Regions from separate parts of the Paenibacillus sp. FSL R10-2782 genome, predicted to be linked through region 1. Evidence: riboswitches for the same ligand, from Rfam matches in the RefSeq annotation. Region 1 holds a riboswitch; each other region holds the start of a gene.
What was found. Region 1 has a riboswitch for cyclic di-AMP ahead of NST83_RS06490 (hypothetical protein). Riboswitches for the same ligand answer to the same signal wherever they lie in the genome.
Positions count from the first base shown of each region.

Region 2: linked by a shared signal. The riboswitch ahead of NST83_RS00140 (G5 domain-containing protein) and the one ahead of NST83_RS06490 (hypothetical protein) in region 1 are both predicted to bind cyclic di-AMP.
Region 3: linked by a shared signal. The riboswitch ahead of NST83_RS13105 (3D domain-containing protein) and the one ahead of NST83_RS06490 (hypothetical protein) in region 1 are both predicted to bind cyclic di-AMP.

Region 1 covers NZ_CP151951.1:1,402,190-1,406,208, forward strand. Annotated here, with positions in the region: gene NST83_RS06475 (urease accessory UreF family protein) at 1-164, opposite strand, end outside; tRNA gene NST83_RS06480 (tRNA-Leu) at 428-510, shown strand; gene NST83_RS06485 (glutathione peroxidase) at 666-1,151, opposite strand; cyclic di-AMP (ydaO/yuaA leader) riboswitch at 1,608-1,783, shown strand; gene NST83_RS06490 (hypothetical protein) at 1,899-2,294, shown strand; gene kdpA (potassium-transporting ATPase subunit KdpA) at 2,734-4,019, shown strand, end outside.
Region 2 covers NZ_CP151951.1:27,987-32,005, reverse strand. Annotated here, with positions in the region: gene rnmV (ribonuclease M5) at 1-198, opposite strand, end outside; gene NST83_RS00140 (G5 domain-containing protein) at 346-1,494, opposite strand; cyclic di-AMP (ydaO/yuaA leader) riboswitch at 1,764-2,046, opposite strand; gene NST83_RS00135 (TatD family hydrolase) at 2,248-3,018, opposite strand; gene NST83_RS00130 (HD domain-containing protein) at 3,060-4,019, opposite strand, start outside.
Region 3 covers NZ_CP151951.1:2,903,028-2,907,046, forward strand. Annotated here, with positions in the region: gene NST83_RS13100 (polysaccharide deacetylase family protein) at 1-658, shown strand, start outside; gene NST83_RS13105 (3D domain-containing protein) at 834-1,502, opposite strand; cyclic di-AMP (ydaO/yuaA leader) riboswitch at 1,510-1,682, opposite strand; gene NST83_RS13110 (amino acid ABC transporter ATP-binding protein) at 1,931-2,653, opposite strand; gene NST83_RS13115 (ABC transporter substrate-binding protein/permease) at 2,640-4,019, opposite strand, start outside.

The DNA of each region.
Region 1 (4,019 bases):
CCATCGAGGGATGTGAACTGAGGGTGCAGATCAGTGCGGGCATAGTGCTCCAGGTCTTGCAAACAGGTTAAGCGGCCATTGCGAAACAGCTCCTCCAGCCCGTAGGAACGAGTGAAACCACCGACAGGCAGGGAAGGGTCCAACAGCAATGCGTAGTTCAGCAAACGATTGCCTTTGTGCAAGGCGATTCGCCCCCTTGGAATAGAATATTTATGTTATATTAAGTAACTCACAAAACGGATTAAGAAAAATTTTAGAGTTATTATGTAATATATATTTACACTTGTAGTACTAATATGTCAAATTAAATATTTTTATAGCTTTTACGTGTTAGTTTATTTCACTTCATAAAATATTATTGTATTTATGTTTACAAATAGAATATAAGGGAGTATAATAAATCTGTTGCCTCAAAACATTAGAATTTGCGGTCGTGGTGGAATGGCAGACACGCTATCTTGAGGGGGTAGTGGGCGTACGCCCGTGGAGGTTCGAGTCCTCTCGACCGCATTACATGCAAGACACAGCTAAAAAGCATCCTGACACGTTTTTGACGTGATTGGATGCTTTTTTGTTATATAAGCTGAACAAAAATATCCCTTTTTCCTATCCACAGGAGCAGCCATTGGGATTGGCTGCTTGTGAGAAGGTGATGAAAAAGCCTGTCAGCTTTGCTGCAAGAGCTTCTCGATGTCCCCCGCCAATTTATCCGGAGTTGTCTGTGGGGCATAGCGCTTAAATACGTTACCTTCGTGTGTAATCAAAAATTTAGTAAAATTCCATTTGATCGCTTTGGAGCCTAATACGCCCGGAGCTGTTTGGGTGAGGTAGCGAAATAAAGGGTGCGCCTGATCGCCATTGACATCTATTTTGGCAAACATCGGAAACGTAACTCCATAGTTAATCTGGCAAAACTCCGAAATGTCCTCGCTGGAGCCCGGCTCTTGCTTGGCAAACTGGTTGCTGGGAAACCCCAAGATTTCAAGACCCTGCTCATGGTATTGGTCATATAGCTCTTGTAGCGCCTTGTATTGGGGGGTTAGCCCGCATTTGCTGGCTGTATTCACGATAAGCAGCACTTTTCCTTCGTATGTGGACAACGGAAGCTCTTTCCCTTGCAGGGTTTGTGCATCATATTCATAAACGGTCATGGTTTTCCTCCTAATTTGATATTCTACAATTAAATTGTAAGAAATTTAACGAAGGGCTGCAAGTCTATAAATAGATGTAATGCGCCATCTGCTACTGTAAAATCGTATTTTGTCCAAAACGGCAAATGGCACTGCAAATGGGGCAAATAGCGGTGTTTCTCATGGTGAAAACAGGTTCAATCGGCGTTTATCAGGTACATACAGCACTTTTTCTTTCTCTTTTACAAAAAATACTCCCCATACGCCAATATTGACATGCCTCTTCATTTTCGAAAAGGGATGAAAAACCGAGATTGAAGGAGCTGGGAGAAGGATATTTATGTTGTAAGCGCTATTATTAATCTTTTATGCTCCAAAGACCGATTTATAACCCTGCAGGTGAGCTTTACAGTGTTCCTTGCGCGGGTGTATGATTCAAGACGTAATTTCAAATGAAGTGAATGAAGCAGCAACGAATTGTCTATAGCGCTGAATTTTGCAGTTGCAAAAGCGGGGGAACCAAAGGAGATCTATTCGGCTTTTAAAGGGCCGTGTGTCTCATGGGGTGAATTTTCTGGCCAAGTGCCAGAAATAGGGCGACTCTCACGTCCGAATCCGACAGCTAACCTCGTAAGCGTACAGGGAGAGGCAACAAACCGCCGTGTGCAGCCATGGTTTATTTTATCATGGTTACGTAAGAAGCCGGAGGAAAGCCTTTTTCCTTTGGCTTCTTTTTGTTGTCTTTTTATACCGGGAGAGGAGCTACTGATGGAAGGTCGGCTAATCATTGTCACTGCACCGAATGAATCGGGCAGAAATTTTGTGAAATTGCTTATGTACAAAAAACTGGCGTTTGCGGTTCTGACGAATAGCGCTCAGGAGGAACGACAGCTCAAAAAAATGGGTGTGGAGCATGTTGTGCGCATCAATACGATGCAAGCGGGGAAATGGAATTTTCCCAAAAAAGAAATTGGCTGCGTGTATTTGTTTGAGAACAGCTTGAATCTGACGTGCCGTTTTCTGCAAATATGCCGGCCGCTGACATCAGATTCGGTCTATGTCATTACACAAGGCTGTAATCCTCAAGGGATTTATCGAGGTTTGGGAGCAGACCATGTGATCTACACTTTGAATGGAGAGGTGGGTTTCCTGCTGAACGGATAGTCGCTTAGGTATGCTGGTATACATTAAAATTTGCGAATTTAGTTGTATAGCGATTTTACAAGAGTGTAAGAATGATGAATTAAGGATTGGTACGGGAGGGTATGAACATGATGGATATATACATGCTGCTCGTGATGGCTGTGAGTTACGGAGTGATACTGCTGTTTGTACGCTGGTGTGATGCGCAGACCTCCAAGGGAGGGCGAAAAGGATGATAGTTATGCTTACGCTTACTGCTATTGTATTTGTGTATTTAATCTACGCACTCCTGAATCCTGAAAAGTTCTAATCAGCTAAACAGGATCAAGCGGGCGGGGGACAGCAGATCATGAGTGAAGCATCAGAGGCAGCGGGTTTTCGCAAACGTGTGCAATCGACCGGTGCGATGAACCCGTCTGTTGTTCCAAACGCAGGAGTATTTTGGAGGAGGGAATAGATGATGGAGCTGCTGCAAATTGGAATTGTGATTGTGATATTGCTGCTCCTGGTGAAACCAGTGGGCACCTATATATATCATGTATTCTCCAACGAACCGAATCGGACGGATCGGGTGTTTGGCGGAACGGAGAAGCTGATTTATAAGGTTATAGGATTGAAAAAGCTGGAGAGCATGCGTTGGACCACGTATGTGATGAGCTTTATTGCTACGAATGTCGTGCTTGTGGCGATCAGCTATGTGCTGCTGCGCTTGCAGGGACTGCTCCCCGGTAATCCGGTGGGAAACGGCAATATGGAGGCGTCACTGGCCTTTAACACGGTGATCAGCTTTATGACCAATACGAATCTCCAGCATTATAGCGGAGAAAGCGGACTTACGTACCTGACACAGATGGCGTTTGTTACGATGATGATGTTCACTTCGGCTGCTTCCGGTTTTTCGGTTGCTGCGGCTTTTATGAGGGGATTGACGCGGCGCGGAGAAGGAATGGGCAACTTTTTTCAGGATTTTATCAAAGCGATTATACGGATTTTCCTGCCGCTGGCCTTTGTGCTTACGCTGGTGCTGGTTGGATTGAAAGTACCGCAGACGCTTCAGCCTGCGGCGGATATCACGACGCTGAGCGGAACACAGCAGCAGATTGCTTTGGGACCCGTTGCTTCGATGGAATCGATCAAGCATTTGGGTACGAACGGGGGTGGTTTCTATGGGGCCAACTCAGCGCATCCTTTTGAAAATCCAAATCCCTGGACGAATGTGCTGGAAATTTTGGCGATGTGGGTGATGCCGGCTTCGCTGCCGTATACCTTTGGACTGTTCGCCCGTAATCGCAAGCAGGGCTGGATTATTTTTAGCTCGATGATGGTACTGTTTCTCGTATTCCTATCCATTACGTACGTATCAGAGAAAACGGGTAATCCGCTGATTCAGGCACTGGGTGTGGATGCTTCTCAGGGAAGCATGGAAGGGAAAGAGGTTCGCTTTGGCATCGGACAATCGGCACTGTTCACGGCGGTGACGACGGCGGCTACCACAGGCTCGGTCAATAACATGCACGATACACTGACTCCATTGGGCGGTATGGCTGCTTTGGGTGAAATGATGCTGAACGTCATTTTCGGCGGTAAGGGTGTCGGGCTGATGAATATGCTGATGTACGCGATTCTGGGTGTGTTTATATGTGGATTGATGGTCGGCAGGACCCCGGAATTTATGGGCAGGAAGATTGAAGGCAAGGAAATGAAGCTGATCGCGATTGCCATTTTGGTACATCCGTTTCTCATTTT
Region 2 (4,019 bases), 1.4 Mb from region 1:
AATTTTGCGGATACGCTCCCCTGCATGATCGGGATCGGTCAAAATAATGACACCCCGCCGCTCCTGCGCCAGCGCAATTTTGCGCAGCGTCATTTTATTAATGGCTGAGCCGCCCGTTTCTATCGTATCCGCTTCGACAGCACGACGAATAGCCACCGTATCATCCCGACCCTCTACCACGATCACTTCCTTGATCATTTGCGTTTCCCTCCACTGCTACACAGTAAGCTATATTCATCTTTCCCTGCTTTTGAAAACAAAATAAGAAGAGGATATCCTCTTCTTAGCATGGTATAACTATGATGTTAATACTATCGCATTGCCCTTAACATATACAACACGTTTTTAGTTCATTTCAGGCTTCTCGGGTCCAATCACGTAGACGGTTTTACCGTGCTTCCGACCAAACTGATTGGCTTGACTCAAACTCTCATAATACACATCGATTTTGTGGCCTTTAATCGCGCCACCGGTATCCTCCGCACGGCGGAAGCCCACCCCTTCAATATACACCCACCAGCCGATTGGAATCACATTCGGATCGACAGCGATGGTGCGTCCTTCCGTGACACGTGAGCCGGATGCAGTACGTGTACCGATACCTGGCTCCTGTGACGAATACGCCGTCATGGAGACGTTTTGTAACACTTTGCTGTAATTAAAATTCACACCTGCTTTACGGACAGCATTGCCTGAACTAACCCGTGTAGACTTAATGGCATCTTCAGGACCAACGGAAGCAGCCAGAACGACCGGCTTTTTCTTCGTTCCTACTGCAATCACCTTATCCACACGATTCTGCGCGACTTCCTTGTTTACCAGCTGCTTGGATACCAATTTTCCGTCATGGTATACCTTTTGAACATGCTGGACCACAACACCTTTTTTACCGCTTTGGATAACCCGATTATCGCCTTTATAGAGACTTGGATCGGCCGTTTTGATGACCTGATAAGGTACCTGTTGCTTCTGTTCGACCTGCTGTTTCTTCACACGGACGATTTTTATGTCCATGTTAGACGAAACAGGAGCATCTAGAGCAGGATAAACTTTATCATTTGACGATAATTTATAGCCCGAGGTGCGAATGGCGCCCTCTACTGTATTTTCTGTTGTGTACAACTTTTTCGTCTTATTGGCTAAGGATACTTTGACCTGATTGGCACGTTTGATGACAACGCGATCCCCATCCTGTACTGCTCCGTTCAGCGGCATTGATACCGTATCATGCGGCTGAAGCGAAATCGAATGCTCTTTGAGCAAATCTTGGAGCTGGGATTGCCGAGTTTCTACCGCAGATGCCTTACCGTCGATGACAAAAAAGACCTGTTTTTTAGACTCAGTGTACACCAGAATTGAAATCATAATCGTTAGTGAGATTAGAAAAATAGCAACCAAAGCAGCCTGGCGCACATTTTCCTGCTTCCAACGCAATACGTAAGACATGCTGGATGAGCGTGACTCATGGGTCTCCTCTTTTTGGAAAATGCCCATTTCCTCCGTCCTCCTTACATAGCCCGCCGTCTGGAGTAAGACATAGTTGAGATTGACGTGACTATAACAGATTTTCTACAAGACAAGCCCGTAATGCGACTGTCCTGCACCATGTACCCGTCTTCGCGGCATGCTGTCCTCCCCTGTTTAATCACAGTATGATGACAGATTTTCTTTTATTCACAACAAAAAAAGCCAGAAAAGAGACTTAGAGAGCTCTTTCGTGGCTTCCGGCATGTGCGAATATGCGGAAAAATCATGCACGAGATGGCTTCTCTCTTGTTACGCTTACGGGGTTAGCTGTCGGGTTCGGACGTAGAGAGACGCCCTAGCTTGGGTCAACCGCTCATGGCGGTTGCCTTCACATTCACCCCGAAGACCCAGAAAGAAATCGAAATACGGCCCCTCCACCTGTTCAATCCCATCCGGGAAAAGAATTTCGGTCGAGCCGGCTGGCGGAAGAGACGTTCCCTTCTTGCCCATACGCCGGACGTACTGTAAGCCATATCGGTTCCCCCGTTCCCTGTAAAAGGGACTCAGCGAGACTGGTTCATGAAATGAACTGTTGATGTTTACACTCAAACAACAATTCACTGAAAAGATGATATCCTGTTTCTATGCATGTTGTAAAGCAGGTTTCAAGTACATTTTTCAAAATATTCGGTTAAAATATTGTAATATTCTTGAGTTTCCTGCAACAAATTCATGATTAGCTTCGTCTATCTCTTTATTTTGATTGATTTCTTCCCTTTTTCACTTAATGTCAAATCGTTCCAAGGCATTTTGGGTCGTTATGGACACTAATTCCTCCAACGTAATCCCCTTGATTTGGGCAGCCGCCTCTGCGACCAGTCCCACATGTGCGGACTCATTTCGCTTCCCGCGGAACGGATGAGGTGTTAGATAGGGAGCGTCCGTTTCAATGAGCAGACGGTCCAGCGGCACCTGTGCGAGTACCTCCTTTGGCTGCTTGGCATTTTTGAACGTTATCGGCCCGCCAAAAGAGAGATGAAAGCCCATATCCAGCACCATTTTAGCCGTCTCCCAGCTTCCCGAAAAGGAATGCATGACTCCGCCAACCTCACTCGCTTTTTCTTCACGCAAAATCTTAACAATATCTTCATGCGCATCCCGGTTATGGATGACAATTGGCATGTTCAGCTCACGAGCCAGTCCAATCTGGTTGCGTAGCACCCGATGCTGTACATCCTTGGGTGATGTGTCCCAATAATAATCCAGACCAATCTCCCCGATCGCCACGACTTTCTTATGACTGCATAACGATGCAATCCATTCCAGATCTCCCTCCTGCATCGTAATCGCATCCTGTGGGTGCCATCCAATCGCCGCATAAATAAAATCATACGTTTCGACCAAATTCATGGTAGACGGAATGGTCTCACGGTTAAATCCGATATTAATCATGCGGGTTACTCCCGCTTCGACAGCACGTGCTATTACTTCTTCCCGATCTTCGTCAAATTGCGGGGCATCCAAATGAGTATGAGTGTCAAATAAATTCAAAGCTTTTGTCTCCTTTTTTACTTTTATTAGCATATATTTGTCTATTGTTTGACAAAATAATTCCTTATTTCGGCAGGAAGCTTGTCCTTTACCCCATCCAATTTGTTTTGGGGATAGTACATGTGATATTTACCTCGGTGAATACCGCTAATGGAGCGCACAATTTCCGATACTTCGGAAATTTCTCTCACCTCTCCTTTACGTCCAAGGAGTAAAATCTGGTTATCCGTCGACCCACCCTGACGAAACACATCATAAGGAAGATCCGTCGGAAAATCAATTTCCAGATCATATTCGGGATGCAAACCAACCTGCTTCAGCGCTGTCCGAATGTCGTCAATGGTATCTGTATCCATATTTTCAATCTCTACATATTTATACAGCTTGCGATCCATAAAACGGGTGCTCAAATCACTTAAAATCTCATCCTTTTCCCGTTTCCATTGACTGAATACTGTCTGAATCAAAGACTCGTCGAGCATCAAATATTGTTCCACCGTAAGCTCTCCCCGAAAGAGATCCGGCAATGGTTCCAGCAGAAAACTAAACTCATATCCGTTCCTAAACAGCTCCTTCGCCCGCTTGAAAATTTTACGCAATAAAATTTCCGAGCTGCGCGTCACAGGATGAAAATAAATTTGCCAATACATCTGATAGCGCGACATTAGATAATCCTCCACCGCATGCATCCCTGACTCCTTCACTACAATTCTTCCATTATGAGGACGCAGTAGCCGTAAAATACGATCCAGATCAATGGTGCCATAATTGACGCCTGTTGAGTGAGCATCCCGCAGCAAATAATCCATACGGTCCGCATCCAATGGGCTTGTGATCAGGTTAACGACAATCGGCTTGTCATACGTTTTGGCAATGACCGCAGCCACCTTCGTCGGAAGCTCCTCATCGACTTGCCGCAGCACAGCATTAATCTCTGTATTCCCCAATACAATCCGGCATGTCCAATCCTCGTGGTTCATATGAAAGGCTTCTTCAATGGA
Region 3 (4,019 bases), 1.5 Mb from region 1:
CACTCCCACATTAGCCATGCTTCGAAAAAAACATGCGGATATTTTCAAAATGTGCGGTCCGCATACTCAGCAAATTGCCCTGACTTTTGATGACGTGCCCGATTCCCGGTATACGCCGCAGGTTCTGGACATTTTGCAAGCGAATGGGATTAAAGCAACCTTCTTTATCGTCGGTCACCGTGCGGAAAAACACCCTGGCATGATTCGCCGTATCGTACGTGAAGGCCATGCCTTAGGCAACCATTCCTATACTCATCCGGATTTTAGGAAAGCTTCACCGGAACGCTTTCGCAACCAGATTAAGAAAACAGAACATATTTTGGAGGCCACCGTTGGCTTTCGCCCCAAGCTGATCCGCCCACCCTATGGTGAAATTACGGAGCCTCAGATCCAGTGGGCGCGTCGTCACGGCTACATGATTGTGAATTGGAACGTAGACTCCCTCGATTGGAAGGGACTCAGTAAAACACAAATTCAGCGTAATGTGATCCCGGCTACCGGACCAGGCTCCATCATTTTAATGCATGCAGGTGGAGGTCAAAGTTCCAATCTGAAAGGCACTGTTCAATCCCTGCCGGGTCTCATTCAGTCGCTGAAAGCCAAGGGCTACAAATTTGTCACGGTTCCACGGCTACTTCATACCTCGGAGCGGAAATAACATTAAAAGGGCTGTCTTACCAGCAGATGCATTCTGCTCGTCAAGACAGCCCTTTTTTAATCGACAAAACCCATATATGAATCCTGAACCTGCGATTAAGTTATTTGATTATAGATCACAGATTATAGTTTACATAATATATATTATGTAAACTTAATTCATTTGCTTATACAGCCTATTTATCAATGACGTACAGCTTCACATTCTGAAAACCAAAGTCACTCACAAAAGATGGGCTGCCTGGAATGAAAATATCTATCCGTTTCCCCGTAATGGCGCTACCCTTATCGCGTGCTACGGCTACAAAAGAATGATCCGGCAAACCCGGGTGGGAATAGCCTGTAACCAACACTTTCGTACCCAACGGAATTACGTTTGGGTCAACCGCAATCGTACCAAGCTTAAGCGGATTTCCGAAATAATCCACCGCTCCCCATTTTCCATTTTCACTGGTTGCTGCGGAATACGCTGTAGCCTTCACGTCAACTACTTTGCTGTAGTTAAATGTTTTGCCCCATGCTTCAACTTGTTGACCGTCACCTGCCGGCGCTTTATCTGAAAGAAGCTGAGGCTTTGAATCCGAAGCAGCCTTTACCTTGTTCTCGTCCGGCACCTTAATTTGTACTCCTGCATATATATTGCTGGCAGCAAGATCTGGGTTCTCCTTTTGCAGATTCTCTACAGATACCCCGTAACGTTGAGCAAGTAAAAAGAAGGTATCACCTTCCTTGGCGGTATGAAGCGAAGCGGCGTCGGCTACCCCGGCTGTCTGCGCCAATCCTGCAATGGCTGCTGCCAGCACCGCAAATTTCATTGTTTTTCCAATACGTTTAAGATGTTTCAAAAGATATGTACCTCCTCTGTTATGCCTGCGAAGTTAGCTGTCGGATTCGGACTCAGGAGAAGCCCTATGCTTGTGCAATTCACCCCTAGGCACCTTCCATCCATTCGTATGAAGACGGATCAGAAGTTACTGCCGTTGTTACGTCCCCCGCACTTCCCATGGTTTTGGGTCCCGCATTCAGCGTCTAAATGTAGCTGTCTGCTGCCCCGGTAAGTTTTGGCTCACTGCATAATATCACAATTTTGTAACCTTATCTGCATGAAAATGTTGGGAACCCCGAATATCATACTACATCTGTTACAATTTTGTCATCATGAAATCGAAATCAGTTACAAAAATCTGAACGAGGATGACAAAAAAAGAAAAAAGCCCTCCCGTCAAACTTCCACCGCGGAGGGCTTGCTTCATAGCCTTTACAAGCTCATTTCTTACAAAACCTTGGCAAGAAAATCCCGGGTACGATCATGGCTTGGAGTGCCAAAAACCTGCTCCGGTGTACCTTGCTCCACAATTTGACCGTTATCCATAAAGATAATGCGGTCTCCTACCTCGCGGGCAAAGCCCATTTCATGTGTCACGATGACCATCGTCATGCCACCCTCAGCCAGCTTCTTCATCACGTCCAGCACCTCCCCGACCATTTCAGGGTCCAAAGCAGAAGTCGGCTCATCGAAGAGCATCACATGCGGCTGCATCGCCAAGGCGCGTGCAATCGCAATCCGCTGCTTCTGTCCGCCGGAAAGCTGATTGGGATAGGTGTCCTTTTTGTCTTCAAGCCCAACGGTACGCAGCAGCTCCAGCGCAATTTTCTCCGCTTCCTTTGCTGACTGGCCTCTAACCTGAGTTGGCGCAAGCGTCAGATTTTGCAGCACCGTTTTGTGCGGGAACAGATTGAAATGCTGGAACACCATCCCCATTTTCTCACGAGTCGCATTAATATTATGACCACGGGCTGTAATCGGCTCGCCCTCAAACAAAATCTCCCCATCGGTCGGCTGCTCCAGCAGATTCATACAACGTAAAAATGTACTTTTCCCCGAACCACTCGGGCCAATGACGACAACAACCTCGCCTTTTGCAATATCTATATCAATGCCTTTTAAAATTTCATTTTTGCCGAACGATTTACGCAGTTGTTTAACGGTGATCACTGGCTCTCAACTTCCTTTCCCATAAACCCAACAGCTTCGACAAGCTGAATGTCATTACAAAATAAATAGCAGCCGCGATGACGAACGGACTTAATCCTTCGTAGGTGATGTTCTTAATGACTTGGGCCTGATACATAATATCCACCATACCGATGGTAGAAATGATGGAGGACTCTTTAATAATCGTAATAAACTCATTGCCGATCGCAGGCAGTACAGACTTGAACGCTTGCGGTAAAATGACGTGACGCATAGCTTTGCCTCGTCCCATACCGAGTGAACGGGCCGCTTCCATCTGACCACGGTCCACTGCCTGGATACCTGCACGGAAAATTTCAGCCAGATATGCCGAGCTATTCAGAGATAACGTAATAATACCGGACTGAAGTGGCGTAAAATTGACGCCCAGCGTCAAAGCAACTCCATAATGGATGATCATAAGCTGTACCAGCATAGGTGTACCACGAAGTACCTCTACGTAGGCTGTACCCAACCATTCAATGATACGTACACCACTCATCCGCAGCAGAGAGATGATCAGACCAATGATAAATCCGAACAGTACCCCGAGCGCAGACAACAACAACGTGTAGCCGATACCCGTAGCGTAAAAGCTGCGATATTTCCAAAATATATCCACGATGTTGTTGGATGAAACCTGTCGATCCGCAGAGAGCGCACTCGCTTCCGTGGAAAACTTTTCAATAGACCCGTCTGCTTTCAGACGAGCCAACGTTTTATTTACAGATGCCAGCAGTTCAGCATTTCCTTTACGAATACCTACAGCTGTTTCTGCTCCCTCATCCTCAGGCACCGCCTTGGCGAGTGTTACAGTGCCATCCAATGTGTATCCTTTAGCGACAGTGTCTTCAATCACTACAGCATTCACACGTTGGGTCCGAAGCTGGAGCACCAGGTCGGAGATTTTATCCAGTGAAGTTACTGAGGCATTGGGCACTTTCTGAGCAATTTCCTCTTGGATACTCCCCTTTTGTGCTCCGATCTTCTCGCCTTTCAAAGCAGCCATCGTCGAATATTTGTCCTTATCCTCCGGGCGTACCATGATGACTTGCTTGGAGTGGTAGTACACATCCGAAAAATCAATACTCTTTTTGCGTTCATCCGTCGGTGTCATACCTGACAGAACCAAGTCTACGCGGCCACTTTGCAGAGCAGGCAGCAACGAGTCAAAGCTCATGTCCTCAATGACCAGCTCTGCACCCAGATCCTTGGCAATTTCATTGGCGATATCAACATCAAAGCCAACAATGGTATCCTTACCGTTAATTACTTTATGAAACTCATATGGCGGAAAATCGGCACTCATGCCGAGTACAAGTTTTGGCTGTGTCTTCGCTTCCGTCCC